2 regions of the Candidatus Villigracilis sp. genome follow, and region 1 is predicted to be linked to the other one. Evidence: predicted binding sites of a transcription regulator. Region 1 holds the regulator's gene; the other holds the start of a gene.

Region 1 (14,616 bases):
GAAGGTCCCACCAGCGCGTAGGAGATTTTTGCATCCGTTGAGTGTACAATGAAGGGAGCGTGTTCGTCAATTGAGATAAGCCAAAAACCCTACTGGAGGACTGTATGCAGACCCTTATTGACAGTGGAATTGCCTTTGTGATCGCTCTTCAAAGCCTCGGTGATTGGATGATCCTCCCCATGCGATTCTTTAGCTATTTGGGGACGGAAGATTTCTTTTTCCTTGTCCTGCCCCTAATTTACTGGAGCATTGATTCCGCTCTGGGATTACGCGTGGGTTTTATTCTTGTCACCAGCAATATGTTCAACTACATAGGTAAATTGATTTTTGCAGCACCACGTCCGTATTGGGTGAGTTCACACGTCCGCGGGCTGTGGGCGGAAACTTCATTCGGCATTCCCTCGGGACATGCGCAACATGCTATGACGGTTTGGGGAATCATCGCTGCAGCTCGCCGCCAGATTTGGGTGTGGATTATTGCGAGCGTACTTATTTTTTTGATCGGCTTTTCACGGCTTTATCTCGGCTCTCACTTCCCACATGATGTAATAGTTGGCTGGTTGATCGGCGCAGTGATCCTGTGGGCCTTCATTCGTTTTTGGGATCCCGTGGCTGCATGGCTTGGCAACAAATCATTCGGTCAGCAGATCATGGTTGGATTTATTGTTTCAATCGCTTTCATAATAGTAGGATGGATTTTCGTTTCGCTGAGGAGTGATTATCAACTTCCCGTTGCATGGATGGAAAATGCGCTTCGCGGCGGGAACGAGGCGCCTGTTCCTGTTGACCCGAACGGAATCTTCACCCTGGCAGGGACGGTCTTTGGGTTTGCATTGGGCCTCACGTGGATCAATTCCATTGGAGGGTATCAGGTAACAGGGCCGGTATGGATGCGCGCTCTTCGTTACGTCATCGGCCTCATCGGCGTCCTCATCCTTTGGATGGGGCTGGGAGAAATTTTCCCGCGCGGAGATGGAGTCCTTGTTTACTCTTTGCGTTATCTTCGTTACGTGCTGGTGGGTTGGTGGGTGATGGGCGGCGCGCCCTGGGTTTTCCTACATTTCAAGTTAGTTAAGAATCGTTAGGGCATTGAATCAATCTGATATAATACCAACTCATTCATTAAGCGCCACGAGAAACCATACAGCATGTTATTATGAGAACGCATTATTGCGTTCATGTTTTTTGGTTTGCAGGGTGCAGGAAGAATAATATACTTAAGGTCTTCAGATCAGATGACGCTGGAAAAAGATACCCTACTTCACAACCGATACCGTATTGTTGAAATTCTCGGCCAGGGCGGCATGGGGTCAGTTTATCGTGCCGTAGATGAAAACCTTGGTGTTGCAATTGCCCTCAAGGAAAACCTTTTTACAACCGATGAATATGCGCGCCAATTCCGCCTCGAAGCGGTGATCCTGGCGAACCTCCGGCACCCGAACTTGCCGCGTGTATCCGATCATATTGTGTTGGGCGATCAGGGACAATACCTGGTTATGGACTTTATCGAAGGGGAAGACCTGCGTTTTCGTATGGAACGCCTGGGCATGCTTACCGAGGACGATGCTGTGCATATCGGCGCGGCCATCTGTGATGCGCTGGCTTATTTACACACGCGCAAGCCTCCCATTTTGCATCGCGATATCAAACCCGGTAATGTAAAGATTACCCCGGATGGCCATATCTTTTTGGTGGATTTTGGCCTGGCAAAGGTTTATCAAAGTGCGAGTCAGGCTACCACAACAGGCGCGCGTGCAATGACGCCCGGTTACTCTCCACCGGAACAATATGGAACTGCGCGCACTGATCCGCGTACCGATATTTATTCCCTGGGCGCCACTTTATACGCCGCTCTGACTGGTGTTATCCCTGAAGACGGCCTCGCCCGCGCAATGGATAATGCCCAATTAACTCCGCTCCGAAAACGGAATGCAAAAATATCCCGCCGTTTGTCTGCCGCAATTGAAAAGGCTATGGCGGTTGATCCAAGTGATCGTTTTCAAACTGCCGATGAATTCAAAAAAGCCCTGCTTGGTGCAAAATCCAAAACCCAGCAGGTAACGGGGAGTTATACAGTTGTCCCGCCTCCTCCTGAGAACTTCACACAAAAAGAAATGGAAGAGGCAGCACCAAAAGAGGAGAAATCGCCTCGCACCCCAAGGGGGCCGCTTCCGCCTCCTCCCACCAAAGGGGAAGATCAACCCTTTGTTTCCCCTCTTAAAAGGCAGAAGGAACGCGAACGAAAACGACGTCTTGGGTGGGTGCGTTTTCTTTTGATACTGGTGGTATTACTTGCGATCAGCGTTCCATTTATCGCACCGGGGATTTTGCCGGCAAATGTACAAGGCATGATCCCATTCCTTGTAACGACCAATACCACAACGCCATCCATCACGCCATTGCCTTTATCAACTCAAACTTCTCTTCCGACATTTACTCAGAGTGCCACCGTCGGACCTCCAACAGCTACTACTGCTCCAACCAATACAACTATTCCTGCCGTTATTGATACAGTAGGCCCCAGCCAGGTTATTGCTACTCCAATCGGTGGTGGTTCAGGGCAGATCGTGTATGCGTCCAACCGAACAGGACTGCCCCAAATCTACATTGCTGATGTTGCCGGCGAAAACGCTGTTCAAGTAACGGATATGCCAAACGGCGCATGTCAGCCATCCTGGTCACCGGATGGGATGAGATTGGTCTTCATCTCTCCTTGCAAAGGTCTGGATGAAATTTACTATAACGCCAGCTTGTATATCATCAATGCGGATGGCACTGGGCTGACAGCTATAGACCCTTCCCCTGGCGGAAACTTTGACCCGGCCTGGTCACCGGATGGGAAATCTATACTCTTTACTTCACTTCGTACCGGGCAGATGGAAATCTTCTCCGTCAATGTGGATGATCTTTCATCGGTCACGCAAATCACTAAAGGTGCCGCGAAGGTTGAATCACGTCAACCGGCGTGGTCGCATGACGGTTCCCAGATTGTTTACACCGTCAAAAGGTTTGGCGTGTATCAGGTTTGGATCATGAATGCAAATGGAACCGAACCAGTACAGATCGTGCGCAGCGGCCTCGCTCTTTCAGATTATTTACCGGCATGGTCTCCAAATGGTGAATTGATCTTATTTAACCAACGTTGCGTCACTCATTTTTGCAATCCTTATCTGGTGAGCATCCCTGCCTTTGACCGCACTACCGAGCAGGGAACGCGTTTACAGCTAAGCCTCGTTACCATCGAAAATGTAGATTACTCACCAGATGGCTTTTACCTTGTGTATGAAGGTATTGGAGAATCAGATAACCTCGACATTTTCTTCATGACGCTTGCAGGCGGAGACCGTGTACGGCTCACCACAGACCAAGGCGACGACTTCCACCCGGCCTGGAGACCCGCAATTCCAAACCCATAAAACCAAACCTCCCGCTTACACGGGAGGTTTTCTTACACTCCTCTTATTGACTTCCCTTTTTTGCACTGTTATCATTATTCTGCTAAGAATAGCACTCTCGTTTCGGGAGTGCTAAATTATGAATATGACCAATCTTACCGAACGCCAGAAGACCCTGCTTCTTCTTATCATACGTGATTACATTGATTCCGCTCAGCCTGTTGGCTCGAAGCGGCTGGCGGAGCATTATCAGCTGGGCCTTTCCACGGCTACCATTCGCAACGAAATGGCCGCGCTCACTGATATGGGATATTTACGCCAGCCTCACACCTCAGCTGGCCGCGTGCCAAGTGAAGAAGGCTATCGCTATTTCGTCAGCGAGATGATGAATAAAGCAGAATTACCAGAGACAGTGCAGCACACTATCTCGCATCAATTTCACCAGTCCCGCCCGGATATGGATCAATGGATGACCCTCGCGGCTTCCATCCTTGCGAGTCAATCGCAGGGTGTTTCGGTGGTTACGGCTCCACATGTGGAACAGTCGAAATATAAACATGTGGAATTGATCTCGACGCAGGGGAGGCAGGTCTTAATGGTTTTGGTGATGGCTAGTGGAGAAGTCTCCCAGCAAATTTTGACGCTGGCCGAACCCGTCCCTCAGGAGCGACTCAGCCAAACAGCCTCGCGCCTTAACGCCCTGTTAGCTGGTCTGGCCGTGGACGGAATTGCCAATCTGCCAACTCGTCCCGATGCACTTGACCAGGATATCCTCCTCCTCATTCTGCAGGATATGCGCCGCGCAGCCACCAGCATTTCTGGTGAAATTTACACGGACGGATTAACCAACGTGTTAAGCGAACCTGAATTTTCAGGCTCGGATGAGGGACGTAAAACGCTGAAGCTTTTTGAAGAACGCTCTACATTACAAGATTTGCTGGCGCGCACCACCACGAACAGCAATATCGGTGGACTTCAAGTATTGATCGGCGGCGAAGGCGAATGGGAGGAACTCCGTCAATGTTCGATGGTAATCGCAAGATATGGAGTCCCTGGTATGGCGACGGGCACGCTGGGTGTGTTGGGCCCAATGCGAATGTCTTATGCGCGGACGATTCCAACCGTTAGATACGTCGCTGGTTTATTAAGCGATTGGGTGAATGATACGATTTCGAATGAATAAAAAAATCAACATGTCGTTGCGAGGGCGCTTTTTGCCCGAAGCAATCCCCATGCATCATGGGATTGCTTCGTCGGGAAGAGCACCCTCCTCGCAATGACATAAAAAACGAGAGTGAGAGTATGACTAATAAAAAGAAACATAAACACGATGAAGAAGTAAAAGAGAATCAACCCGCAGAGACAGAGTCGCCTGAAGTGGTTGAGCAGGTATCGGATGAGTCTGAGGCGTTGAAGCGTCAGCTTGACGAGGCCGAGGCGAAAGCATCCGAATATAAGGATGGATGGGTGCGGTCTCAGGCGGAATTCCAAAATTATAAGAAGCGTATCGAGCGTGACAATGAGTCGATTTATGCGAGCATGAAGGGTGACATCATCAAGAAGGTGCTGCCTGCATTGGATGACCTGGAACGCGCTTTGCAGAACCGCCCTGAAGATAATGCCTGGGCCAATGGCATCGAGTTGATCGCGCGCAAACTGCAAAACATGTTGGAGAGCGAAGGCGTAAAACGCATCGAAGCCAAAGGTGCGGCTTTCGACCCGAAATTTCATGAAGCGATCTCACACGAACCTGTCGATGGCTACGAAAGCGGCCACGTGATCGATGTGGTACAGAATGGTTATATGTTAGGTGAGCGTGTGATACGACCTGCCCTGGTGAGGGTGGCACAATAAATTGACGTCATGTCATTGCGAGGGCGGTGTTCGTTCGCCCGAAGCAATCCCCAATTATGAGGAGATTGCTTCGTCGGGCTGAAGCCCTCCTCGCAATGACATAAAACATTGAGGAGCAATCATGGCGAAGATTATAGGAATAGATTTAGGTACGACAAACTCTGTCGCGGCGGTGATGAGCGGCGGTGAACCGATTGTGATTCCATCAGCGGAAGGCGAAAGACTTGTCCCTTCGGTGGTGGCGATAAACAAAAATAACGAGCGTTTGGTGGGACGTGTGGCGCGTAATCAGGCGATCACGAATCCACAGAATACGATTTTTTCAGTGAAACGTTTTATGGGGCGCAAGGCCGATGACCCCGAAGTGGAGCGCACCCGCAAACGCGTGCCGTATGCCGTGAATGCTGCGGATAACGGTGATGTGCGCGTGAAGTTAGGTGAAAAGGAATATTCAGCGCCCGAGATTTCCGCGATGATCCTGGCCAAGATCAAGGCAGATGCTGAGGCATATCTTGGTGAAACGATCACGCAGGCTGTGATTACTGTCCCTGCGTATTTCAATGATGCGCAACGCAATGCCACAAAAGATGCTGGCAAGATCGCTGGCCTCGAAGTTCTTCGCATTATCAATGAGCCAACTGCTTCATCGCTTGCGTATGGGCTCGATAAAAAGAAAAACGAAGTCATCGTTGTGTACGATCTTGGCGGCGGTACTTTCGATGTGTCCATTTTGGATGTGGGCGATGGCGTGTTCCAAGTCCGCGCCACGAGCGGTGATACCTTCCTCGGCGGTGACGATTTCGACCTTCGCATCATGGACTACCTGATCGAAACTTTTAAGAAAGATAATGGCATTGATCTGCATAATGATCGACAGGCTTTGCAGCGCTTGAAAGAGGCCGCCGAAAAAGCGAAGATCGAACTTTCCACCACGATGCAAACCGAGATCAACCTGCCATACCTGACCGCGGATGCAAACGGGCCAAAGCATTTGGTGATGACCATGACCCGCGCCAAGTTGGAACAAATTACAGCCGATCTTGTCGACCGAACAATTGCTCCCGTCAAACAAGCTTTGTCTGACGCTGGAATGAATGCAGGTGAGATCAGCGAGATCGTTCTGGTAGGCGGTATGACTCGTATGCCCGCCATTCAAGACCGCGTGCGCGCCTTCTTTGGCAAGGATCCTCACAAAGGTGTGAACCCTGATGAAGTCGTTGCGATTGGTGCTGCGATTCAAGCAGGTGTGCTCGGTGGGGAAGTGAAAGATATTCTTCTGCTGGATGTGACTCCGCTCACATTGGCAATTGAAACTTTGGGCGGTGTAGCCACTGCTCAAATTGAACGTAATACGACTATTCCTACTCGCCGCTCACAGGTATTTTCAACGGCTGGTGATAACCAGACACAAGTTGAAATCCATGTGTTGCAGGGCGAACGCCCAATGGCGAATGATAATAAATCGTTGGGTAAATTCATTTTGGATGGCATTCCACCTGCGCAGCGCGGCGTGCCGCAAATTGAAGTAACCTTCGATGTGGATGCGAACGGCATTTTAAAAGTCAGCGCGAAGGATAAGGCAACGGGACGTTCACAGCATATTACGATCACAGCTTCCTCTGGTTTGAGCGAGAATGAAGTTGAGAAGATGCGCAAGGATGCTGAAGCCCATGCCGATGAAGATCGCAAGCGCAAGGAAATGATCGAAGCGCGCAACAATGCTGATAACACAGCCTATGCGGCTGAAAAGGCTTTGCGCGAATTCGGTGATAAGGTCCCTGCGGAAGTTCGTAGTGACATCGAAGCCAAGGTTGCAGAGACCAAGTCTGCGGCGCAGGGCGAGGATATAGACAAGATCAAAGCTGCCACGGAAGCATTGGGGCTCGCCATTCAAAAGATTGGCGCATCGGTCTATGAGCAGGGACCGGCCACGGCTGAGGGCGAAGCGGAAGGCACTCCATCCAATGATGCTGGGCCAGATGTGGTTGAAGGTGAAGTGAAGGAATAAACGAGTTGAAGGTTCAAGGTTTGAAGGTTGCAGGTTGAAAACTTTCAACCTGCAACCTTGAACTTGTAACATAATTATGAGCAACCGAGATTATTACGAAATACTGGGTTTGGGACGGAATGCGAGCGATAACGAGATCAAAGCTTCGTTTCGTAAACTTGCGCGTCAGTATCATCCTGATGTGAGCAAGGAAGAGCACGCCGAAGAGAAGTTCAAGGAAATCAATGAGGCGTATGGCGTGCTTTCGGACCCTGATAAGCGCGCGCGTTATGACCGCTTTGGCAAAGAAGGTCTTGGCGGCATGGGCGGATTCCAACATGACTACACTACGGACTTTGGCGATCTATTTGAAGAGATCCTTGGCGGGTTTGGATTCTCTTCTGCCCGCCGCTCGCGCAAATCTCCACGGCGTGGGCGTGACTTGCAAATGCAGGTTAACTTAACTTTTGAGGAAGCTGTCTTTGGCGTGGATAAAGAGATCGAGTTCTCACGTGACGATGTTTGCTCACGTTGTAACGGCAATGGCGCGGAGCCTGGCACATCGCCAGTGAAGTGTTCCACTTGTAATGGGCAGGGTGAAGTGCGTCAGGTACGTCAAACCTTTTTGGGCCAGATGGTACAGACGGCGACCTGTCCAACCTGTAATGGCCGCGGCGAGACGATTACCTCTCCGTGCAAGACCTGCCATGGCAATGGATTGGAACGCAAGAAGATCAAGAAGAAAGTGCAGATTCCTGCTGGCGTGGATGTGGGCACACAGATCCGTTTGAATGGGGAAGGCAGCCCTGGCGTCTTTGGCGGCCCGAGCGGAAGTTTGTTTTTGGTGCTGGATGTAAAGCCGCATCAATTCTTCAAACGCCGCGAGAATGATGTTTTGCTGAATCTTGATATCAACGTGGCGCAGGCTGTACTTGGCGCGGAAGTTGAAGTGCCGACCCTGGATGGTGATGAAAAGTTAAAAATCCCTGCAGGTACACAGCCTGGCAAAGTCTTTACGATGAAAGGCAAAGGTGTACCGTATCTACGCCGCAAAGACCGCGGTAATCAGTTGGTGATTGTCAACGTGGCGATTCCTGCCAAGCTGACAAAGGAACAGCGCGACTTGTTTGAGAAACTGGCTGAGAGCTTGGGCTCCACGGTCAAGCCGCAGGAAAAGGGATTTTTGGATTGGCTGAATGAGGCGTTGGGGGGATGAGAGAAGAGATTGGAGAATTGGAGATTAGTAATTGGCGGGTGGATGTGAGTCCACTCGTTTGTTTTATAATCATGTTCATGGCAAAAATTATCATTGGCGAACGCGTTGCCAAAAATGGGCGCTTGGGTGTAGGTTGTTCAGCGTCCATTTTTGATTCATCACATGAAAAAGTTTTATTGATCCGTCGTGCAGATAATGGAAAGTGGGCTGTCCCCGGTGGATACATGGAGGCGGGCGAGAATTTTTCAGAAGCCTGTTCACGAGAAGTAATGGAAGAGACTGGGTTAAATATCATTGTCAGGCGCTTGATAGGGATCTACACGTCACCCAATATCCTGCTTGAATATCCTGATGGCAATAAATGGCAACTCGTAGTCCTGCATTTTGAAGCTGTGGCTATAATTGGTGAATTAACAACAAGCGACGAATCCACAGATTTAGGTTACTTTTCTCTGGAAGACATCATTGACTTGGATATGAGTGGGTTGGATCGGCAACGGGTGACCGATGGTTTTTCGGAGAAGCATGAAGCGAACATCCATGATGATTTCCCGTTGGAAATATCATGATGCGTGTTTTGTTGAAATTCTGGCGCATCCTGCCAATGTGGATACATGTCCTTGCCTCAAAACTTGTACGCCCAAAATTCCGCGCGGCGGTGGCGGCGCTTGTCTTCGATGAACGAGGGCGAATCCTTCTCTTTAAACATACATACCGAAAATTCGAGTGGGGAATCCCTGCGGGGAGTCTTGAACATCGCGAACAGCCTGCGGATGCGGTGGTGCGCGAATTCTTTGAAGAGACGGGAATGCAAATAAAGGTCGAAAGATTGCTGACTGCTGTCAGCGCCAGGGAAGATCATCACCTTACCATCATCTATCTGTGTAAAATTGTGAGCGGAGAATTCAATCCATCACACGAGATTTCTGAGATGAGATATTTTGACCTGAACGAACTGCCACACATGTTGTTTGCGGAAAAGAATTTAATAAGCTGGGCTGCACTACAGACTTCGGAAGTCTTTCATAAGACTTCACTGCCATAAGGAATCAAGGTAGACTTCCAAAGTCTTATTATGGAGCGTAATTTGACAAATATTCTTCTTGTCGGTTTTGGCGGGTTTATTGGTTCGATCATGCGATATCTTGCAAGCGGATATGTTCAGCAGGCCACAAAAAGCGTAAGTTTTCCATATGGTACGCTTGCGGTCAATGTGATCGGATGTTTCGTGATCGGGTTCCTGGCCCAGCTTGCGGAGAGCCGCGGTCTGTTTACAAGTGAGGCGCGTCTGTTTGTTTTTGTTGGTATCCTCGGCGGCTTCACTACATTCTCTTCGTTTGGGAACGAAACATTAAATCTCGCGCGTGATGGCCAAATGATGAATGTGCTTGCAAACATCGCTGCGAATGTGATCATCGGTCTCTTCGCCGTTTGGCTTGGGCGAACAGTGTCTTACTTAATTTGGAAATAATAAATTGTTCTGATGGTCGAGTAGCCCCGCGCGTTTTTCGCGGGGCGTACCGAGACCATATTTGATCTGGAGATAATCATGCATTTACCAGAAGAAGGTTATCTACTCCGTATTTTTATCGGCGAGTCAGACCGCCATGAAGGAAAGCCGTTGTACGAGTGGCTTGTGCTGCAAGCCCGTGAGCATGAACTGGCAGGCGCAACGGTTCTGCGCGGCATCATGGGTTTTGGGGCGAATATGCGTGTTATCCACACTTTTAAGATCGAGCGCCTTTCTGAAGATTTGCCGATGGTAGTTGAGATCGTGGATACAAAAGAAAAGCTCGAAAAATTTCTTGAAGAAATAGATGAGCACATTCAAGCGGGACTTGTTACCCTGGAAAAGGCTCAAATCCGTTTTTATAAGGCAGATAAAAAATGAACTGGCTGGAGGTTTCTTTAACTGTGGACGGCGAACTCGCCGAGTCCGTTGCGGATGTGCTCGCGCGATTTGCGCCCAACGGCGTGATGACTGAGCAGGGTGTGCGTTTTGTCAATGATGAAGATGAAGGCACCGCTACGGGCCCCATCACCGTCCGCGCTTATTTGGAAGTAAATGATCAACTCGAAGAAACACGACAGAAGCTCGAAGAGTCGCTTTTCTATTTGGGGATGATTCAGCCCGTGCCGACTCCTGCTTATAAGCAGATCGCGGATCAAAACTGGATGGAGGCCTGGAAAGCGCATTACAAGCCGATCCTCATCGGACAGCGACTCTTGATTCTTCCAGCCTGGCTAGAATCACCCGACCCCAAACGCATCCCAATCAAGATCGATCCTGGCATGGCCTTTGGCACAGGTACACATCCCACGACGCAGTTGTGTCTGGAACTCATGGAACTGTCCACTGACAACTGCCCACTGACAACTGTGATCGATGTCGGCTGCGGCTCTGGAATTCTCTCCATTGCTGCGATAAAACTTGGCGCAAGCAAAGTCCTCGGCGTGGATATTGATATCGAGTCCGTGAAGAATTCACGCGAAAACGCAGACACCAATGGAGTGGGGGATGAGTTGATCCTTGGCCAGGGCTCGGTGACGGAAGTGCTGGCGGGACAGTTCTCGTTCAAGTCCGCTCCGCTGGTGGTAGCGAATATTCTCGGTCCGATTTTAATCCGTCTCTTTGACGCGGGTCTGGCAGATCTGGTCGATCCGAATGGCGAGATCATCCTGAGCGGAATCCTCGATCACCAGGCAGAATCTGTCATAGCAGCTGGGCAGGCCAAAGGTCTGAAAAGAAGCGACCAACGTCAAATGGGTGATTGGGTTGTCATATCTCTGAAACGTTAAAACGTTCAAACGTTGAAACGTTTTGTGCTATCATACGAACCAACATGGATCGTCGTAAACTGTTCCAATATCTGCTGCTTAACATCTTCGTCTCTGCCAGTGTGACGGGGACGATCCTGTTCTGGTATGACCGCAACTATCGTGTCACCAGCCAGTCATCAGTTCAGCAAGCCGTGCCCGTCAACAGTGATTCGGCTCCTCCCGCAAGTGCCGATCTGCAAACAGATATCCCTGTCAAGATCAGCAGTGTGGTCGGCGCGGGTACATTAGATTCCGAAATCGTGGTCGTCAAATTCGAGGGCGAAGGTCAATTGGACCTGGCTTCCTGGCAATTGAAGGATGAAAACGGCAACACCTTCACATTTCCCGAACTCACGCTCTATCCGAATGGAGCAGTGCAAATCCATACCGTTTCAGGCACTGACAACGTGATCGACCTGTACTGGGGCATTGGTGATGCCGTCTGGAGTTCTGGAGAGAATGCAAAGCTGTTTGATTCGCAAGGCAATTTGAGAGCTGTTTATCGAGTTCCATAATAATTTGGCTGGTTGAGTAGCCCTGAGCGTTCGTCCCTGTGCCGTACGTAGGACGGTGTGCGAAGGGCATATCGAAACCCGCAATCGAAAGTAAACATGAAATGTGTGGTCTCGATACGGGCTCAAAGTGCACTCGCCCTGCTCGACCAGCAAATTGAAACCTCCAACCTGTAACCTTCGACCTATACACATGACACAAGCCCTCTATCGTAAATACCGCCCGAAACAATGGGATTCAGTGATTGGACAAGATCATGTTGTCCAGACTCTGACCAATTCCATCAAAGCAGACCGCGTTGGTCATGCCTATCTTTTCGCCGGTCCGCGTGGAACAGGCAAGACCACGGTGGCGCGTTTGCTTGCGAAAGCGGTAAATTGTCTCAACGAAGACCCCGCACAGCGCCCCGATAATACCTGCGAACACTGCAAAGCCGTCAACGAAAATCGATTTATGGATCTGATCGAGATCGACGCTGCTTCAAACACAAGTGTGGATGACGTCCGCGACTTGCGTGATAAGATCAACTTCTCGCCCTCACAAGGCAAATACAAAATCTATATCATTGATGAAGTCCACATGCTTTCTACTGCGGCTTTCAATGCGCTTCTCAAAACGCTCGAAGAGCCGCCGCCACATGCCATTTTTGTTTTGGCCACCACTGAAATTCACAAAATCCCCGCTACGGTGCTCTCCCGTTGTCAACGTCACGAATTCAGGCGCGTGCCCATCGATGAAATTGTCGCGAACCTGAAGCAGATCGCCGCCTCCGAAAAAATTCAGGCGGACGAGGAAGCTCTCACGCTCATTGCCCGTCAATCAGCGGGTGGCATGCGTGATGCGCAATCACTGCTCGATCAACTCTCCTCCACTGGTACGAAGATCACGCTTGCCCTCGCGCAGCAGGTCCTTGGCACGGCAACCAGTCAAACCGTTCTTGATATTGTTACATCTGTACTTGAAAATCAACCCGCGCATGGTCTCGAAACCATACATCGTGCTCTCGATTCTGGCGCAGATCCGCGCTCCCTCGCGCGTCAAATTGTTGAATATATGCGAGGCCTCATGCTTATTCAAATGGGAAACCCCGATCAAGTCGAAGCCACGCGCGATGTCAAAACCCAAATGCAAACACACGCAAATTCATTCAATTCATCGGATGTGCTGCGTGTGATGAAAATATTCAACGCTGCCGCAACGGATTTGCGTGGCGGCTGGCAGCCATCTCTGAGTTTGGAACTCGCTTTGGCAGAAGTGCTTGATGCTCCAACGGAATCCCATCAGCCCGTTGTGTCGCGTCAGACCAAGTCTCAGCCTGCTTCAGCTCAAAAAGCAGAGTCCAAGCCTGAGGTTAAGAGTGAGGCGGCCTTGCCTCCGAAAGTGGAAACTGCTGACAAGCCAATCCTCAATGCGGGTGAAATCGTCAAATCATGGAAGTCGCTGGCGGCCTCGCTTCCGAAGTCACAGGCGAATTTATCCGCGTTGTTGAATTCAGTGAAGATGATCGACATACAAGGCAAAACGCTTGTGCTTGGCCTTGCCAGTGAAGTGCTGGTCTCAAAGCTGGATAAACCCGACCAGATCGAAGCCATTCAAAAATTGATCAAAGACAGTTTCAATGTGGATGTATCCATTCGATGTATCGTCACCACCGCCAAAGGCAAGATCCCTACCAATGTCTCACAGGACGGCATGGTCGCCACCGCCATCCAACACGGCGGCGAAATCGTGGATATGGATGAGTAGACTATGGGTGGAGATTTAATCCTAAATATTCTGTCAGAAATCATAGGCATAGCAATCACAGTTTTTCTTGTTGATAGATTGATTCAGAAAAGAGAAAACGCAAGGTGGTTGCCATCTAAACAGTTCCTTTATCCAAGATTGATTTCTCATTTTGATAGTGTAATGTGGACTACCGTTCCTTTCTTGATGTCAGGCAATAAATATATATATGAATTTGGTGACGCTGTAGCTACAACATCAGAAGTTAATGTTGATTTTTCTAATCAAGTAACAACTCAGGAAGTATGGTCAAAAATTAATAACTATTTGAGTAAAGTCTCACTAGATCAAAAAATATCAATACTTAAGAGTCTATCACTAGAAAAAGATGAAATAGACAAAATATTGGCCAGTTCGATTGTCTTAGTTGAACCTTCATTATCCTCAAATTTAATGAAGTTACAAGAGACCTTAGCAAGGGCACCTGGCTATGTAAGTAGTTTTCGCCTTGATGAAAAACTTCAGCCGAAAAATGATGAAATGGCGGCATTTATGTATACCGTTGCTGATGCCGCCCAAAAATCCAAAGCTTGGGTTATTGGCAAAGCAACAAATAAGAGAAGCACCGAAGAATTTGTTTTAGAGTTAATGGAAATGTATCGAAAACAAGAAGGCTCTAGGAAGGAATAAAAATGGCAAAAGGATTTAATCGCGGTCCCGCAGCGGGCGGGCAAGCAGGCATGATGCAGCAATTGCAGCGCATGCAAAAACAAATGGAAGAAACACAGGCGAAGCTGGCCGAATTGACTGTCAGCACAACCGCAGGCGGCGGCGCGATCAAAGTCGTCATGACCGGCGACCAGAAATGCAAGTCCGTTGAGATCTCCCCCGACTTCCTCAAAGATGCAGACCCCGAAATGCTGCAAGACATGGTTCTCTCGGCCGTCAACATGGCCCTGGATGAGTCCCGCGCCTTGCAGGAGAAGTTGATGGGTCCGCTTGCGGGTGGGTTGCCTTTCTAACACTGGTAGGGGCACAGCGAGACAATCTATGGTCAAAATCATAAATCGTTTCGCTGTGCCCCTACAATGAAATATGATCTTACC
Region 2 (14,616 bases), on a different contig from region 1:
GGGTAAAGACCTCGAATTGCATTATGAGATTTTAGCATAATAAGAAGCAAATTAGAGATTAGTGCCTCGCTTGACGATGCTTTCCTGCGAATGGTAATATCAATTCATGTATTTAAAAGGAAGTAAATGGAGTATGAACCGCAGGCGGAAAAGGCCAAACTGGTTCCGAATTATTGTGTTGTGTCTGCTTGTGTTGGGCGGCTCATATGTCAATCGGTTCATCCTCCCGAATCAAACCCCCATCGGAGTATCTTCACCAACCCCAACCCTTGCGCCAGAGGCTTTTATCGTTAAAGCGGATGACTTGTTCAAGGAAGGCAAGTTGATCCCTGCCATTGAATCCTATCGCCAGGCAATTTCATCGCGCCCGGATGACCCTGCTGTTTATATTATGCTGGCGCGCACGCTTGTATTTGCAGGTCAGTATGAGGAAGCGCAGACCAGCGCGGAAGATGCGCTGCTGCTTAACCCAACCAATTCCATGGCCTTTGCTGTGCGTGCCTGGGCGCTTGGTTTTCAAGGCCAGTACGTTGAGGCTGAGGATGATATAGGACGAGCCTTGGAATTGGACCCCAATAATGCGCTGGCTCACGCGTATTATGTCGAGATCCTCGTGGACTCTTTTTATAACGACGTTGGTTCCTTTGAAAGCGTGGAGAAAGCCATTGAGGAGTCCAAGGTGGCTATTGCACTTGCCCCGGATACTTTGGAAACCCATCGTGCACGCGGTATCGTGCTCGAAGCTACAGCAAATTACGAAGAAGCCATTCGCGAATATGAAGCCGCCATTGCGATTAATCCCAATATCGCAGATTTGCATCTTTTCATTGGCAGTAATTACCGCGTTCTCGGAATTTATGATAAAGCCGTGGAATCCTTCACGCGAGCGAACGCCCTTAACCCTGAAAATCCCCTGCCCGATCTTTATATGTCCCGCACCTACGCCACCATTGGTGAATACGGCAAAGCCATGCAGTACGCTGAATCGGCTGTGGCGGATAGCCCTGCGGATTCAAACCTGCGCGGCAACCTGGGCGTGATGTACTATCGCAACTCATACTGGCCCGAAGCGGTTGAGCAATTTAAATATGTCGTCAACGGCGGGTTTACGGAAGATGGCGTTCAACTTAATGCAATTGATCTTACTCCGAACCCTCGTATTGCAGAATATTATTTTACGTATGGTCTCGCACTTGCGCGCCTGAATCAATGTGGCGAAGCTTTGAAGATTTCACAACTGATCATTTCGCGCGTCCCATCGGATGAGCTGGCAGTGGAGAATGCCAACGCGATTAACAGCCGCTGCCAGGAAAACCTCTCGGTGACTCCGCTCCCTGCTTCGCCTGAGCCTGATTCAGTCTCGACGGCTGAGCCTACGCCCACACCATGAACATTTACCAAAAACGCAATATCTTTCGACGCCGCGATGAATCTAATGTCTATCGCATGTTTTTCTGGGTCATCCTGATCCTTGGAGGAATTTGGCTGATCCGCGCTGTACGGCAGGGGGATGTCAAGCCGCTGTTTCTACCAACCCCAACTCCCACTCGTTTTGCACAATCTTATGCCATTGAAGGGGATGCATTATTTACAGCCGGCAAGCTGGAAGATTCTACAAGCACGGACGGCAAGGTAAGCCCTGGTGCCATTACGGCCTATCGTGAGGCCACCAAGGTGGACCCGAACAATGTGGAAGTGTGGGCGGATTTATCTCGCATCCAAACCTATTCCACTGCGCTTCTGGTTAGACGGGAGGATATCCTTGCCCGTTTGGACGAATCGATAGAGTCCGCTGAAAAGGCTGTAGAAGTTAACCCTGATGACAGCTATGCTCATGCCGTGCATGCCTTTTCGTTGAATTGGAAGGCATCATATATTGCGGATGATCGTGAAAGACAAGCCCTTCTGACAAAATCTGAGCAGGAGGCGGTGCGCGCTTTGCAATTGGACAATTCCAGTGCGCTTGCGCTTTCCTTTTATGCTGAGGTGCTGGTGGATCAACAAAAATGGACACAAGCCCAGCAGTATATTGAACAGGCCCTGGAACGCGACTCTTCACTGATGGATGTGCATCGCGTCCATGCCTATGTACTTGAATCGCTGGGTGAATATTCACTTGCCATCGAAGCTTATGACCGCGCCATTGCCATCACTCCAAACCTGACGTTTTTATATCTGCGGGCGGGAGCGGGATATCGCCGCCTTGCCTTTGAAAGCCCCAACGAGGATATTCAACGCCAGCTTTACGAAAAGTCACTTGAATATTTTGCGCAGACTGCCCGTATCAACGAACAGTTGGGTGTGCAAGACCCTGTACCCTATCTCTCCATTGCGAGAACCTATTCCCAGATGGGTGAGTTCTTTATTGCCATTCGCAACGTGCAGAAGACACTTGAATTTCAGCCTGATAATGCAGTTTTTTACGGTGAGTTGGGTGTGCTGTATCACAAGAACCGCAATTATGAGACCGGTATTCTTGCGTTGGCATGTGCAGTGCGCGGTTGTGATGAAGATGCCTCTTGCGAGGGACGTGGTGGCTGCGGACCAAATGACACTCCAGCAGTTGTGGAGGGGTTGGAGCTTGATGCCAGCACAGTCTACTATTACGATGTGTATGCATCTGAGTTGGCGGCGTTGAGTACACCAAAGAAAAGTTATTGTGATGAAGCACTGGCTGTTGCGGAAATCATCGAAGCCTCGGAATATGATAACGACCCGAACATCGCTGCCGATATTGTAGTGGTGCGTACCATCTGCGCTTTTGATGCAGGGGACGACACTGGCTTCATTATCCCTGCCACAGCCACACCTGAGCTGATGGATATAACGCCAACCCCGACACCATGATGTCGGCAGGAAAAATTCCCTCGAACCGAACCAACTGACAGTTAAGTCCGAGGCGGGTGTGCGTCAGAGTTTTGTAAGAATTTATACAATCCCCTTGACTTGACCAATTTAAATGGGTAATATTGAAATTAGCACTCGATAGCTGTGAGTGCTAATTGTGTGCTTATACAAAAATTCCAAAACTCTTACGGAGGCAAGAAATGGCAAAAATCTCATTTAAACCTTTGGGTGGCCGCGTGCTGGTCGAACCCATCGAGCAGGAAGAAGTGACCGCTGGCGGTATCGTCCTTCCTGAAACTGCAAAGGAAAAACCGCAGCAAGGCAAAGTATTGGCTGCCGGCCCCGGTGACCGTAATGACAAGGGCGAGCGCATCGCCATGGATGTGAAAGTTGGCGATGTGATCCTCTTCGCCAAGTACTCTGGCACCGAAGTGAAGATTGAAGGCAAGAAATTGCTTATCATGCGCGAGAGCGATCTTCTCGGTATCGTTGGCTAATTATGTCGCTCCTGGCGCCGTCCTCGGCGCCGAGACGGCGCCCAAGCTATAAAATAAAAAAGGAAGTGAATTATGGCCGCTAAACAACTTGTATTTTCAGAAGACGCACGCCGCAAACTTAAGATCGGCATGAATGTCGTTGCAGAAGCTGTTTCTGCAACTCTTGGCCCTAAAGGCCGCAACGTGGCAATTGACCGCAAATTCGGTTCTCCAAGCATCACGCACGATGGCGTTTCCGTTGCCAAGGAAATTGAACTTGACGATCCGTTCGAGAACATGGGCGCTCAGCTTTTGAAGGAAGCTGCCCAGAAGACCAATGACATCGCCGGTGACGGCACAACCACCTCCACCGTTTTGGCTCACGCCATCGTGAACGAAGGCCTCAAGGCTCTCGAAGCTGGCTATAACCCGATGCTGCTCAAGAAAGGCATCGAGCTCGCCACCGAGACTATTGTTGCTGAACTCAAGAAGAATTCCGTTAAGATCGATACCCGCGAAGAAATTGCTTCTGTGGCTACCAACTCTGCCGCAGATGTGGAAGTTGGTGAATTGATCGCAGACGTGATGGACAAGGTTGGTAAAGACGGCGTTATCACTGTTGAAGAATCCAAGACGATGCAGTTCGAAACTGAATTCGTCGAAGGTATGCAATTCGACCGTGGTTATCTCTCCCCTTATTTCATCACCAACGCCGAACAGATGGAAGCCCAGATCAGCGATGCTTATGTTCTGATCTACGATAAGAAAATCTCTGCTGCACAGGATATCGTTCCTCTGCTCGAAAAACTTGTTCAGCTTGGTAAGCGCGAACTTGTCATCATCTCTGAAGATGTAGACGGTGAAGCCCTCGCCACCCTCATTTTGAACAAGATCCGCGGCATGTTGAACGTGCTTGCCATCAAGGCCCCTGGCTTTGGTGACCGCCGCAAGGCTATGTTGCAGGATATTGCAGTGCTGACCGGTGGACAAGTTATCTCCGAAGAGACCGGCCGCAAGCTTGAATCTGCCACTGTGCAGGACCTTGGCCGCGCCGAGAAGGTCGTCTCCGACAAAGAGAACACCACCATCATTGGCGGCAAAGGCAAGAAAGGCGATATCGAAGGCCGCATCAAGGAAATCCGCATCGAGATCGACAAGAGCACCAGCGATTACGACAAGGAGAAACTTCAGGAACGTCTCGCCAAGCTCAGTGGCGGTGTTGCCATTATCCGCGTGGGCGCAGCAACCGAAACTGAAATGAAGGAAAAGAAACACCGCGTGGAAGACGCTCTCTCTGCCGCCCGCGCCGCAGTTGAGGAAGGTATCGTCCCTGGTGGTGAAATTTCCCTCATCAATGCGGCTGCCAAACTCGATAAGCTCGCCAAGCAACATGCTGAAGACGAGAACGAAGAGATCAAAGTCGGCATCAACATCGTCAAGAAGGCGCTCGAAGCTCCTATTCGCAAGCTGGCTTCCAACGCTGGTCAGGATGGCTCTGTCATTATCGACACCGTCCGCCGCACCGCTGCTGAGAAGAAGAATACAAACATCGGCTTCAACGTGCTCACCGGCGAATACACCGACATGATCAAAGCTGGTGTAATCGACCCCGTGAAGGTGGTTCGTGGCGCTCTCGAAAACGCCGCCTCCATCGCCGCGATGATCCTCACCACTGATGTGCTCATCACCGACATGCCCGAGAAAGACAAGGCTCCTGCCATGCCTCCTGGCGGCATGGGCGGTATGGATTACTAAGCCCTCACCCTACCCTCTCCCAAGCTTCGCTGGGAGAGGGTTTTGTAAACAAATTTGCAGGGACACAGCGACGCTGTGTCCCTGTGTTTTTAATTTATGTAATGCCCGCTCGCGGGTATAATTCTGCAAATGTTTTCACAACCCCGTTTCATCAATAAGACTTCGGAAGTCTCTGGCAAGATTCTCCGATCAAAACGAATCAAAAAAGACTTCCGAAGTCTGGCTTTGATTCTGTTTTTTGTTTTGGGATTAAGCTCCTGCGCTTCCTTCTTAAACTCGAGCACGCCCACTCCCGAACTGCCGACTTTTACGCCCGAGCCTCCTACTGCCACTCCTCCGCCCTCGGTAGCGACTGTCAATGGGGAGTACATCACCTCCGCAGAGTTCCAGGCTGAACTTGCGCGCTATAAAGCTGCACAAACTGAACGTGGTAACACTGTCTCTGATGCGGACGCGAATAAGGTTGTCCTGGAGGACATGATCGCGCAGTTTTTATTGTCACAAGCTGCCAGAGAAGCGAATTTCAATTTGACAGAATCAGACCTCCAGTCCAGGATTGAGGCGCTTGGCGGTGCAGATGCGGTTGCCCAATGGCAGTCTACTCACGGATATGACGATGTATCCTTTCGAGTCGCATTGAAACGTTCGATTGAATCCGCATGGATGCGTGACAAAATCATTGCGGATGTTCCAACAGCCATGGAGCAAATCCATGTGCGCCAGATTTTGACCTATAATGAAGCCAATGCGCAGGCCGCTTTAGAGCAGTTAAATGCCGGTACAGATTTTGATGAACTTGCGGCATTGTATGACCCGGTCACGCTTGGAGAATTAGGCTGGCTGCCGCGCGGCTATCTGCTGGATGTGGGCGCGGATGAGGCGGTTTTTGCTTTGCAGGCAGGCGAGTATAGTGAGATCATTTCAACCGATGCAGGCTTTCATATCTTTAAAGCACTTGAACGCGGCGTACATCCATTAACCCCGGATGCTTTATTTACCATGCAGGAACTGGCCCTAAAGAATTGGCTTGCAGAACAACGTGCAAATAGCGATATTGTATTGGCTCCATAATGAGTGGAAGCCCTGATCTTTGTATAAGAATTTGCTACCGTACATTTACACCGCAAAGCTCGCTAAGTGCGCTAAGACAACCTTAAAATCTTTGCGTTCTTTGCGCTCTTAGCGGTAAAAATAATTTCATGTACGGTAGAGAATATAAGAATTAATTTCGGAGCAGCATAATGAGCAATTACAACTACGAAGGTTCCCCTGCACCAAAAAAACAAAGCTCGCGCCTTGAGTTGTGGGATATGTTAAGTATCGTCACGCTGATCGCTGCGGCTTGTATCGGCCTGTACTTTGTTACGATCTTTATGATGCCCAACTCCGCTCTTAATCCTTTCCCACCTGTTCCATCCAATCTTAACTTGCCTCCCACACCTACGATCACCCCCATTCAATTGGAGCCAACGTGGACGCCTACTCCCTCCAATGTGACTGAGACACCCACTCTGCTGCCAACTATCACTTTGGAGGCATCTCCAACTCTTATCTCATTGGTGACGCCGTCCATTACCCCGTCACCGACCAAGACGCCCAAGGCACCCTTCTCTGCTACTGTTACTTATATTGACAGCACGATCATCCACCCTGAACTCGGATGCAACTGGCAGGGTGTGGGCGGCACGATTGTGGATGCCAATAATGCAGATATGCTCAGGATCACGATCCGTCTCGTAGGTTTTTATAATGGCAAATCCAAGAATGAATTAACTGTCAGTAGCATTGCCCCGGCTTATGGGAAATCAGGCTATGAATTTTTCCTGGGGACTGTGCCAATCTCATCCGAGGGGCTGTTGTACATCCAGATATTAGACCAGGCTGGCTTGCCGCTCTCAGATAATGTATACATCGATACCTTCAATGATTGTTCCAAAAATCTGGTGCTGGTGAGATTTAAGAAAAACCCGTAAATTGCATACTATAACCAAAAAGTCCGCCACTTTGCCAGTGACGGACTTTTTTGATTTTTACTTCACTTCCAGATTCCAATTATGATATTGTGGATGTTTTGCACGGACTACATCATCGAAAAGTGATCGTAATTTGCTGGTGACCGGGCCCATCATCCCCACACCAACGGGGCGGTGATCAATCTTCGTCACTGCAACAACCTGTGCGGCGGTACCCGTCATGAACATTTCTTCCGCGATAAAAACCTCTGTGCGGTCAATCGAACGTTCAACGACTTGGACGCCAAGCTCGTTGCGCGCCAATTCAATGATCGAGCGGCGGGTGATGCCTTCAAGAATATTATCTGTGACGGGCGGTGTGATCAACACACCATCACGCACCATGAAGATATTCATCGCGGAACCTTCAGAGACATGACCATTTTGGTCCAACACAATGGCTTCGTCAAAGCCAGCACGGTTTGCATCCGTTTTGATCAGCGCCGAGTTTGCATATGCGCCAGCCACCTTGCCTCGCGCGGGGATAACGTTATCGTCGATGCGTCGCCACGAGGAAAAAGTCACATGCGCATTCGTGTCATTCTTAACGTATTTCTCGAATTTCATCACGAACAAACAAAATTCATCTTTCAAGTCATGCAGCTTCACGCCGATACCCAGGTCTGATTTGTAAATAGTGGGGCGCAGGTACACATCCTCTTGCCACTTGTCCGTCCGCAAAACATCCAGTGTGAGTTCCGTCAGACTTTCTTCATCAAACTGAATGTTCATCGCCATCATTTTCCCCGAATTTAGCAAGCGGCGGAAATGGTCATAGGGACGAAAAACGAAGAGACGTTTCTTCTCTTCGTTCCAGTAAGCCCGCATCCCACCGAAAACGGCGGTTCCATATAAAAAGCCATGCGTGGCGATATTGATCTTTGCCTCGCTCAAGGGAATTATTTTTCCCTCAAAGAAAGCGTGCTTCGTAAGGTCCACTGACACCTCCAAAATTAAATTGAATTGATCGGATTGGAATTATAACGTATACAACCCCGTCACCATTCCGACGCTTCGCCTCATTCTCCGCCCATGCCTGATTCTTCATCTACGACATTTGCCTGCGCCTGCCCATTCCCGCCTTGACAAGAATCCGATTCCTGCCTAAAATCTAATTCGATACTCATCGAATTAGATTTACGGAAGTGAAAAGTGAACGAAATGCTTGATTTTGTAAAAGCCATGTCCAACCCAGACCGTCTGCGGATCATCGGCCTGCTCTCACAGGAATCCGCCACCCGCAAGGAGATCGCCGAGCGCCTCAAGCTCTCGGTAAAAGACTCGCTGACCCATCTGGGATTCCTGGAGTTTGTAGGCGCTGTAACCAAGACAGATGGCGTATACACCCTCAACAATGACAAACTTGCGGTGCTTGCAAAAGAAAAACTGGCAGAGGTGCGCCCGTCTTATGTTCCCGCGGAACATTTGGATGAGAAATCTAAAAAGGTGCTGAAAGCTCACCTCAATGCGGACGGCAGCATAAAGCAAGTGCCGCTCCAGCCTGCAAAGCTGCGCGTGATCCTGGATTATCTAATTCCATTCTTTGAATTTGATAAAAACTACACAGAGAAGGAAATCAATACGATTTTGCGGCCTTTCAACGAAGATACAGCCGGTCTGCGCCGCGACCTGGTGGAAGCAGGTCCGTTAGCCCGTGAAAGCGACGGTTCGCGATATTGGAGAGTCAAATGAATATAAAAACAAGAAAAGATATTAACAGGGAATATAAAGAAAGAGTGAAACCCGCTGGTGTCTATCAGGTAAAAAATACTGTGAATGGCAAGGTTCTGCTCGGAAGCAGCCTGAACCTTGAAGGGCCGTTGAACCGTCACAGGTTCATGCTCAAAATCGGAAGCCATACCAATAAAGCACTCCAAAAAGACTGGGATGAATTAGGCCCTGATAATTTTATCTTTGAAATCCTGGAAGAGGTGAAGTTCAAAGATGACCCAAACTTTAACCTCAAAGACGAATTGATATTATTGGAGATGATCTGGCTAGAGGCGCTTCAGCCTTTTGACGAGCGGGGTTACAACCTCAACGCAAATATTCGCGAGGCTTGATGCCGAAAACCTCATACGACGGTCAATTAGCATGAGCGACGAACTTGTTACTTTCTTCAAAGCCCTCTCAGACGCGAACCGTCTGAAGATCATTGGCTTGCTTGCCCAGCAACCTTATAGTGTGGAGGAACTCGCCGCGCTGTTAAATCTCAAGGCATCCACAGTTTCGCACCATCTTTCAAAACTGTCGCAGGTTGGTTTGGTCAGCGCGAAGACAGAAAGTTATTACAACGTCTATCAGCTAGATGAAAAAGCGCTGGAACTCAAATCCCGCAACATCTTCTCGCAGGAGAATCTCGCCGCCTCTGTCGCGGATGTGGATGCGGATGCCTATGACAATAAAGTGGTCAAGGATTACGTTCGCAAGGACGGAAGTCTGAAAACCATCCCTGCTCAACGCAAAAAATTGGAGGCCGTACTACGCTATGTGGCCAGGGCTTTCAAGGTCGGTAAACGTTACAGCGAGAAACAGGTCAATGAAATCTTAAGCAGCTATCACGAAGACACTGCATCCCTGCGGCGCGAATTGGTGGGATTTAAATTGATGAAACGCGAAGGTGGCGGTGGGGAATACTGGAGAGAAACATGATCGCAGAATATCCACTCACAAAAGCCAATCGCATTAATCTGGCAAAAGCATTCAGAAATGTGCCTCGCGTGGATATTTCAATCGAATGTGTGCTTGAGGACCAGATGGGAAAAGCCTATGTAGATGATGCGGTAAACCCGTCTGCCTATAAGATACAGATTGGGCCGTTCTTCTATTTTGCTGGAAACGCTTTTGGAGAAGGTGGGCAGGTGATGCTGAAGGATATTAAGCCTTACAACCTGTTTATGTCATCTTCCACTGGATGGGTCGAAGAATGCAGGAAATTATACGGAGAAAGCCTTGTTGCTTTTGACCGTTACAGCTTTTCATCGAAGAATATATCCCTTGAAAATTTGCAACAATTTTGCCAGAATTCCACCCACAACATTAAGCAAATGGATATTGCCCTACTGGAAAAGATATGGGGGCAGAATCATTTTATTGATATCGCTGATTTTGATTCCCCATCTGATTTCATGGAACGCGGCATTGGATATTATGCTGAGAAAAACGGAGAAATTATCGGAGCAGCCTATTCATCTCTGGTCTGTAATCAGGGAATTGAAATAAGCCTGTTTGTTTCGGAAAACCATCGGCGGCAGGGAATGGCAACCGCTCTTTCTGCAAATTTGATCAAGTGGTGTCTGGAAAATAATATGGATGCTCACTGGGATGCGGCGAATCTTGAATCCAGCAGGCTGGCCGAAAAATTGGGGTATATTTCAACCGGAAAGTATCAGGCGTATTATCTGAAACTTTAAACTCAGAAGCAGCTATTTCCATAACCGCTTCTTCAATTCCAGAAACTTCCCCGCTTGTAACGATATAAAAGCAAATAAAACCATGGCAAAAGGGGCGATCCCCAGCAGAACCCAAAACTGAACCCATGTGATCAGGTTTTCTGTCAGTGCGCGACGGAAGAGATAAAACGAAAAGGGCAGGGTGATCAATAAAGCGGAGACGACCCCGGGGCTGTAAAGACGGAAGCGGATTGTTGAGAACAAATGCGGCACGAAAGCATTGAAAGTCAGTGTCATTTGAATTCCCAAAACGAGCAAATATCCGATTGGCTGCGACAAAATTTCCAAGCCGAGAAATGTCAAAATAAACCCGCCCAACGTGAGAAGAGTCACCGCAATTACAAATTGTTTTGTAGAAACAAGAGGGTGCGCTTTTAGCGGCAATCGTTTTGACCAGTTCTCCATGAACGGGGCTTCTTCTATATTATGAAGCATGAAGAAGAATGGGACGAACCAGAGCAGTCGGTTGAATGGGATGGAATCAAGAAAGATCATTTTTTCCTAGCTGAAAGTTGGATGATATCGCCCCCTGAAAGGGCGCCTGATAAACTTTCGCTTTCCAGCTTCATCACCTTGCTGTTGGCAAAGAAGGCGAAGTCGAATTCAGTGGAATCACCAGCCCGTTTACCGGGAACAGGCATCAGCCGCGCGGTGAGCGGTTTGTCCAATCGAAGCGCAAGAGCACACAGGTCAAGCAGAAGCGGGGTGATTTGATCCGCAGTTGAATCGCCTGGCAGCGGAATTGTATCCAGCCCCGTACCGCAGACAGCAGAATAAAGCAGAGCATCTTTTATGGTAAGCGTTCCCTCCGCCGCGCGTTTCGCAAGGACGGTATCTTCCAACACGGGCTGCATGAAACCGTTGAAACCAATGTGAGGAAAATCCGCGCGTTCGATGGCCTCAGTGAGAATCGCGGCAGACGCAAGCGAGCCATGCAATCCAATTTTTTGCACGCCCATTTTCTCAACCGCGTTGCCAAGCGAATGCGCATCATCGGGGAAGGGGGCGAGGGAAAAATCAATGCCGAGAAATTTTGGGAATTCGAGATTGGATATTAGAGATTGTGCAACACCTGAGATAGCCTGACCATGTTTGGTTATTTCGGAAATGAGAGCGCTTCGCCCCTCGTCCAAAGTTGATTGCTCCGCAAAAGCATTCACCGCCACATCAGCAGACTCCACCGCAATTGCAAATGCGGGTTGATCATCGTTGTGATATGCAGCAGGAAAAAATGGCGCACCTGCATTGACGTTCGCCAGTGCAGCAAACCTCAAGTTTGCAAATCCATTCGGGTCAATAGGTGCACATTTGACGATGACTTCCACACAGGCCTTAACTGCTGCCATATAAATTCTGGACTCGGACAGCTTGCTGTCTGTATTTCCTGTCATAGCGCCGCTGAAAAAGATGTTTTCGCTGGCAGCTATCGCCTCAGGAATAACCTCATAACTGCGTGGAAACTCAGGCAATGCAGGCCCTAATGACGCGTATGCAATCCCCACATCCTGAATAGCCTTCGCAAGTTGATTTGAAAATTTGGGCAATTCATTCAATGCCTTCGTAGTGGCGACTTCAGTCGCCCCAGAATGACTAAAGTCGTTACTACTTAATAATTTTGGAAATGGGATCGTCGCCAGGCGCACCGTCTGCACTTCATAGCCCGCGGCTTCATACGCCGCTTTCGCCTTGGATAAAAATTCGCCTGCGTCTTGCAGGATCTTTTCTTCGAGCGGAAATTTGGGATTGCAGAAATAGGTGATTGATCGGATTTTCATTATTTTCCTCGTTGAAACGCTTGAACGTTCAAACGTGAGAACGTTGTCTTGTCACTTCAAACATCAATACCGACCCAGCCACGCCTGCATTCAGTGACTCCATCATCCCTGACATAGGAATGCTGATCTTCTGACTTGCCAACTTCCGCGCGGACTCGGTTGCGCCTTCGGCTTCACTTCCGACGATCAATGCAACAGGCTGGCGTAAGTCAGTGTCCCAGCATGATTGACCATTCATATCCGCCAGGAAAACCTGCAGGCGAGGGTGCGTCGCACCTGACGGGTGGACTCTTTCCTCTAAATGAGCAGAATCTCCTCGATTTGAATCATCCTGTATAGTAAGGTGCGACGCACTTCCAGCTATGAAATGGCTTATCTCATCCCAACTCATCGATTGAATTGGTAATTTGAAATGCGCGCCCATCCCAGAGCGGAGAACCTTTGGTGCAAATGCATCCGTCGTTTCAGGTGGGATTAAGACAGCCTGCACCCCTGTCGCTGTGGCAGAACGGAGCAATGTACCGAGATTGCCCGGGTCACGGATCTGGTCGGGGATGAGGATAAAATCTGGGTGATTGGGGATTAGTAATTGGGAGAATTGGAGAACTGCGAGAATTCCCTGCGGAGATTCTGTGTCGCTCAGGGATTTCATCACACTCTGCGAGACTTCTTCCATTTCGATACCGCGTGATTTCAGGCTTTCAACCAGCAACTTTCCCCGCTCATTCAATGAATCGTCATAAAGTGCAGTCTCAAATTTCCAGTCTCTATTTGCCGCTTCCTCCACTAGCCGTACACCTTCCACAACGAACGCGCCAGCCTCACGGCGTTCCTTTGCACGCCCAAGCAATGCACGCACTGATTTAATCTTTGAGTTTTGATTGGATGTGATCATGGGAAAGGATGAAATAGATCAATTGCGAGTAGTAGAACCCCAAACATCAAGAAAAACTTTAACGGTTGGATCGTCAAACAAAACGATACGGACAAGTTCTGTAACCGAATCACTCTTTGCTTCAAAATAGGTATTGATGGATTTTAGAATAATCCCTGCCGCGCGATCTTTTGGAAAACCAAAGATGCCTGTTGAAATGGCTGGCATGGAAATTGACTTGCATTTCAATTCGTCTGCCACACGCAGGGAACCTGTCACCGCAGATGCGAGCTTTGCATCATCTGAGCCATCATCTGCCCAGACAGGGCCCACCGCATGGATGATGTATTTCGCAGGCAGGAGCCCGCCTGAGGTCCACGCAGGATGCGAGTGGGTGACAGGGCCATGCTTACGGATCCATTCATCGCTTTCTTTTTGCACGGTCGCCCCACCTCGTTTTGATATCGCCCAAGCCACACCACCGCCATGCTGCAATTGTTCATTCGCCGCGTTGACAATGGCATCCACTTCTTCAGTTGTAATATCACCTTGCACGATTTGAAGGGTTTGACCTGTCGATAAAATTCGTTCAACCAAAGCGGAATTCATTTTTCTATTTTACCCCCATTAAAAATTGTAGGGGCACAGCGACGCTGTGCCCCTACGGGTTACTTCGTTTTTGCCACTACCGCAGCGAAGGCTTGCGGATTTCGTACCGCGATATCGGCCAGCATCTTGCGATTGAGCTCGATATTCGCTTTCTTGAGTGCAGACACGAGCTTGCTGTATGTCGTGCCGTTCAAGCGGGCCGCGGCGTTGATGCGGGCGATCCACAACTTTCGCAGATCGCGCTTGCGCACACGGCGATCACGGGTGGCATACCACAGGCTTTTGAGCATGGCTTCGTTCGCTCGTTTGAACAAAAGATGCTTCGAGCCGCGCTGGCCCTTCGTGATCTTCAAAATTTTCTTGTGACGTAGATGCCCTTGCGGGCCTCCTTTTACGCGCATATCTTTACCTCCTGCAAACTCGCGGGCGTCGGTGAGCTATCACCAGTTGCGCACACCCGTAAGCCGCAAATAAAAATTGACAAATACCGGAAGGTTAGCCTTCCATGTTTGGAGCAAGGCGCTTGATGCGTTTGATGTACTTGCGTCCCTTTACGGGAACCATTTCGCTCAATAACGCTTTTGTGCGGTCGGAAGTGCGGCGGCGCAAATGGCTTTTGCCACCTTTGGTTCGCACAAGTATGCCGGAGCCGGTCAGGCGAAATCTCTTGGATGTCGCTTTATGGGTCTTCAGCTTTAATTTTCCAGACTTTTTTGCTTTGCGAGGCATTGCTGGTTTTCTCCTTTCAGACAAAATTAACCGCAGGATATTTTTTACGAAGTATCCCGCGGACGATCAACATCTTTAGGGGCATTA

The links. The regulator HrcA, encoded in region 1, represses chaperone genes, less so after heat shock. The targets are predictions, from matches to a motif close to TTTAGCACTCTCNNNNNGAGAGTGCTAAA.
Region 2: a site for HrcA is predicted at 2,975-3,003, ahead of groES (co-chaperone GroES). Genes of this name have one in related genera too.

The regions. Positions count from the first base shown of each region.
Region 1 covers NZ_JBXMTI010000054.1:3,301-17,916, reverse strand. The annotation lists gene AC14M5_RS08530 (transglutaminase TgpA family protein) at 1-34, opposite strand, end outside; gene AC14M5_RS08525 (phosphatase PAP2 family protein) at 105-1,085, shown strand; gene AC14M5_RS08520 (protein kinase domain-containing protein) at 1,236-3,416, shown strand; gene hrcA (heat-inducible transcriptional repressor HrcA) at 3,535-4,578, shown strand; gene grpE (nucleotide exchange factor GrpE) at 4,698-5,249, shown strand; gene dnaK (molecular chaperone DnaK) at 5,371-7,257, shown strand; gene dnaJ (molecular chaperone DnaJ) at 7,331-8,452, shown strand; gene AC14M5_RS08495 (NUDIX domain-containing protein) at 8,449-9,021, shown strand; gene AC14M5_RS08490 (NUDIX hydrolase) at 9,018-9,497, shown strand; gene crcB (fluoride efflux transporter CrcB) at 9,540-9,923, shown strand; gene AC14M5_RS08480 (DUF190 domain-containing protein) at 10,002-10,343, shown strand; gene prmA (50S ribosomal protein L11 methyltransferase) at 10,340-11,251, shown strand; gene AC14M5_RS08470 (lamin tail domain-containing protein) at 11,296-11,787, shown strand; gene dnaX (DNA polymerase III subunit gamma/tau) at 11,978-13,531, shown strand; gene AC14M5_RS08460 (hypothetical protein) at 13,535-14,200, shown strand; gene AC14M5_RS08455 (YbaB/EbfC family nucleoid-associated protein) at 14,203-14,532, shown strand; gene recR (recombination mediator RecR) at 14,606-14,616, shown strand, end outside.
Region 2 covers NZ_JBXMTI010000002.1:202-14,817, forward strand. The annotation lists partial or broken gene AC14M5_RS00300 (tRNA (guanosine(37)-N1)-methyltransferase TrmD) at 1-22, opposite strand, end outside; gene AC14M5_RS00305 (tetratricopeptide repeat protein) at 134-1,390, shown strand; gene AC14M5_RS00310 (tetratricopeptide repeat protein) at 1,387-2,847, shown strand; gene groES (co-chaperone GroES) at 3,057-3,344, shown strand; gene groL (chaperonin GroEL) at 3,417-5,078, shown strand; gene AC14M5_RS00325 (peptidylprolyl isomerase) at 5,208-6,149, shown strand; gene AC14M5_RS00330 (hypothetical protein) at 6,320-7,051, shown strand; gene AC14M5_RS00335 (branched-chain amino acid transaminase) at 7,109-8,029, opposite strand; gene AC14M5_RS00340 (DUF2087 domain-containing protein) at 8,252-8,782, shown strand; gene AC14M5_RS00345 (GIY-YIG nuclease family protein) at 8,779-9,153, shown strand; gene AC14M5_RS00350 (DUF2087 domain-containing protein) at 9,185-9,742, shown strand; gene AC14M5_RS00355 (GNAT family N-acetyltransferase) at 9,739-10,503, shown strand; gene AC14M5_RS00360 (HXXEE domain-containing protein) at 10,516-11,037, opposite strand; gene AC14M5_RS00365 (DUF711 family protein) at 11,034-12,317, opposite strand; gene AC14M5_RS00370 (TrmH family RNA methyltransferase) at 12,346-13,212, opposite strand; gene AC14M5_RS00375 (macro domain-containing protein) at 13,231-13,800, opposite strand; gene rplT (50S ribosomal protein L20) at 13,860-14,201, opposite strand; gene AC14M5_RS00385 (large ribosomal subunit protein bL35) at 14,296-14,529, opposite strand.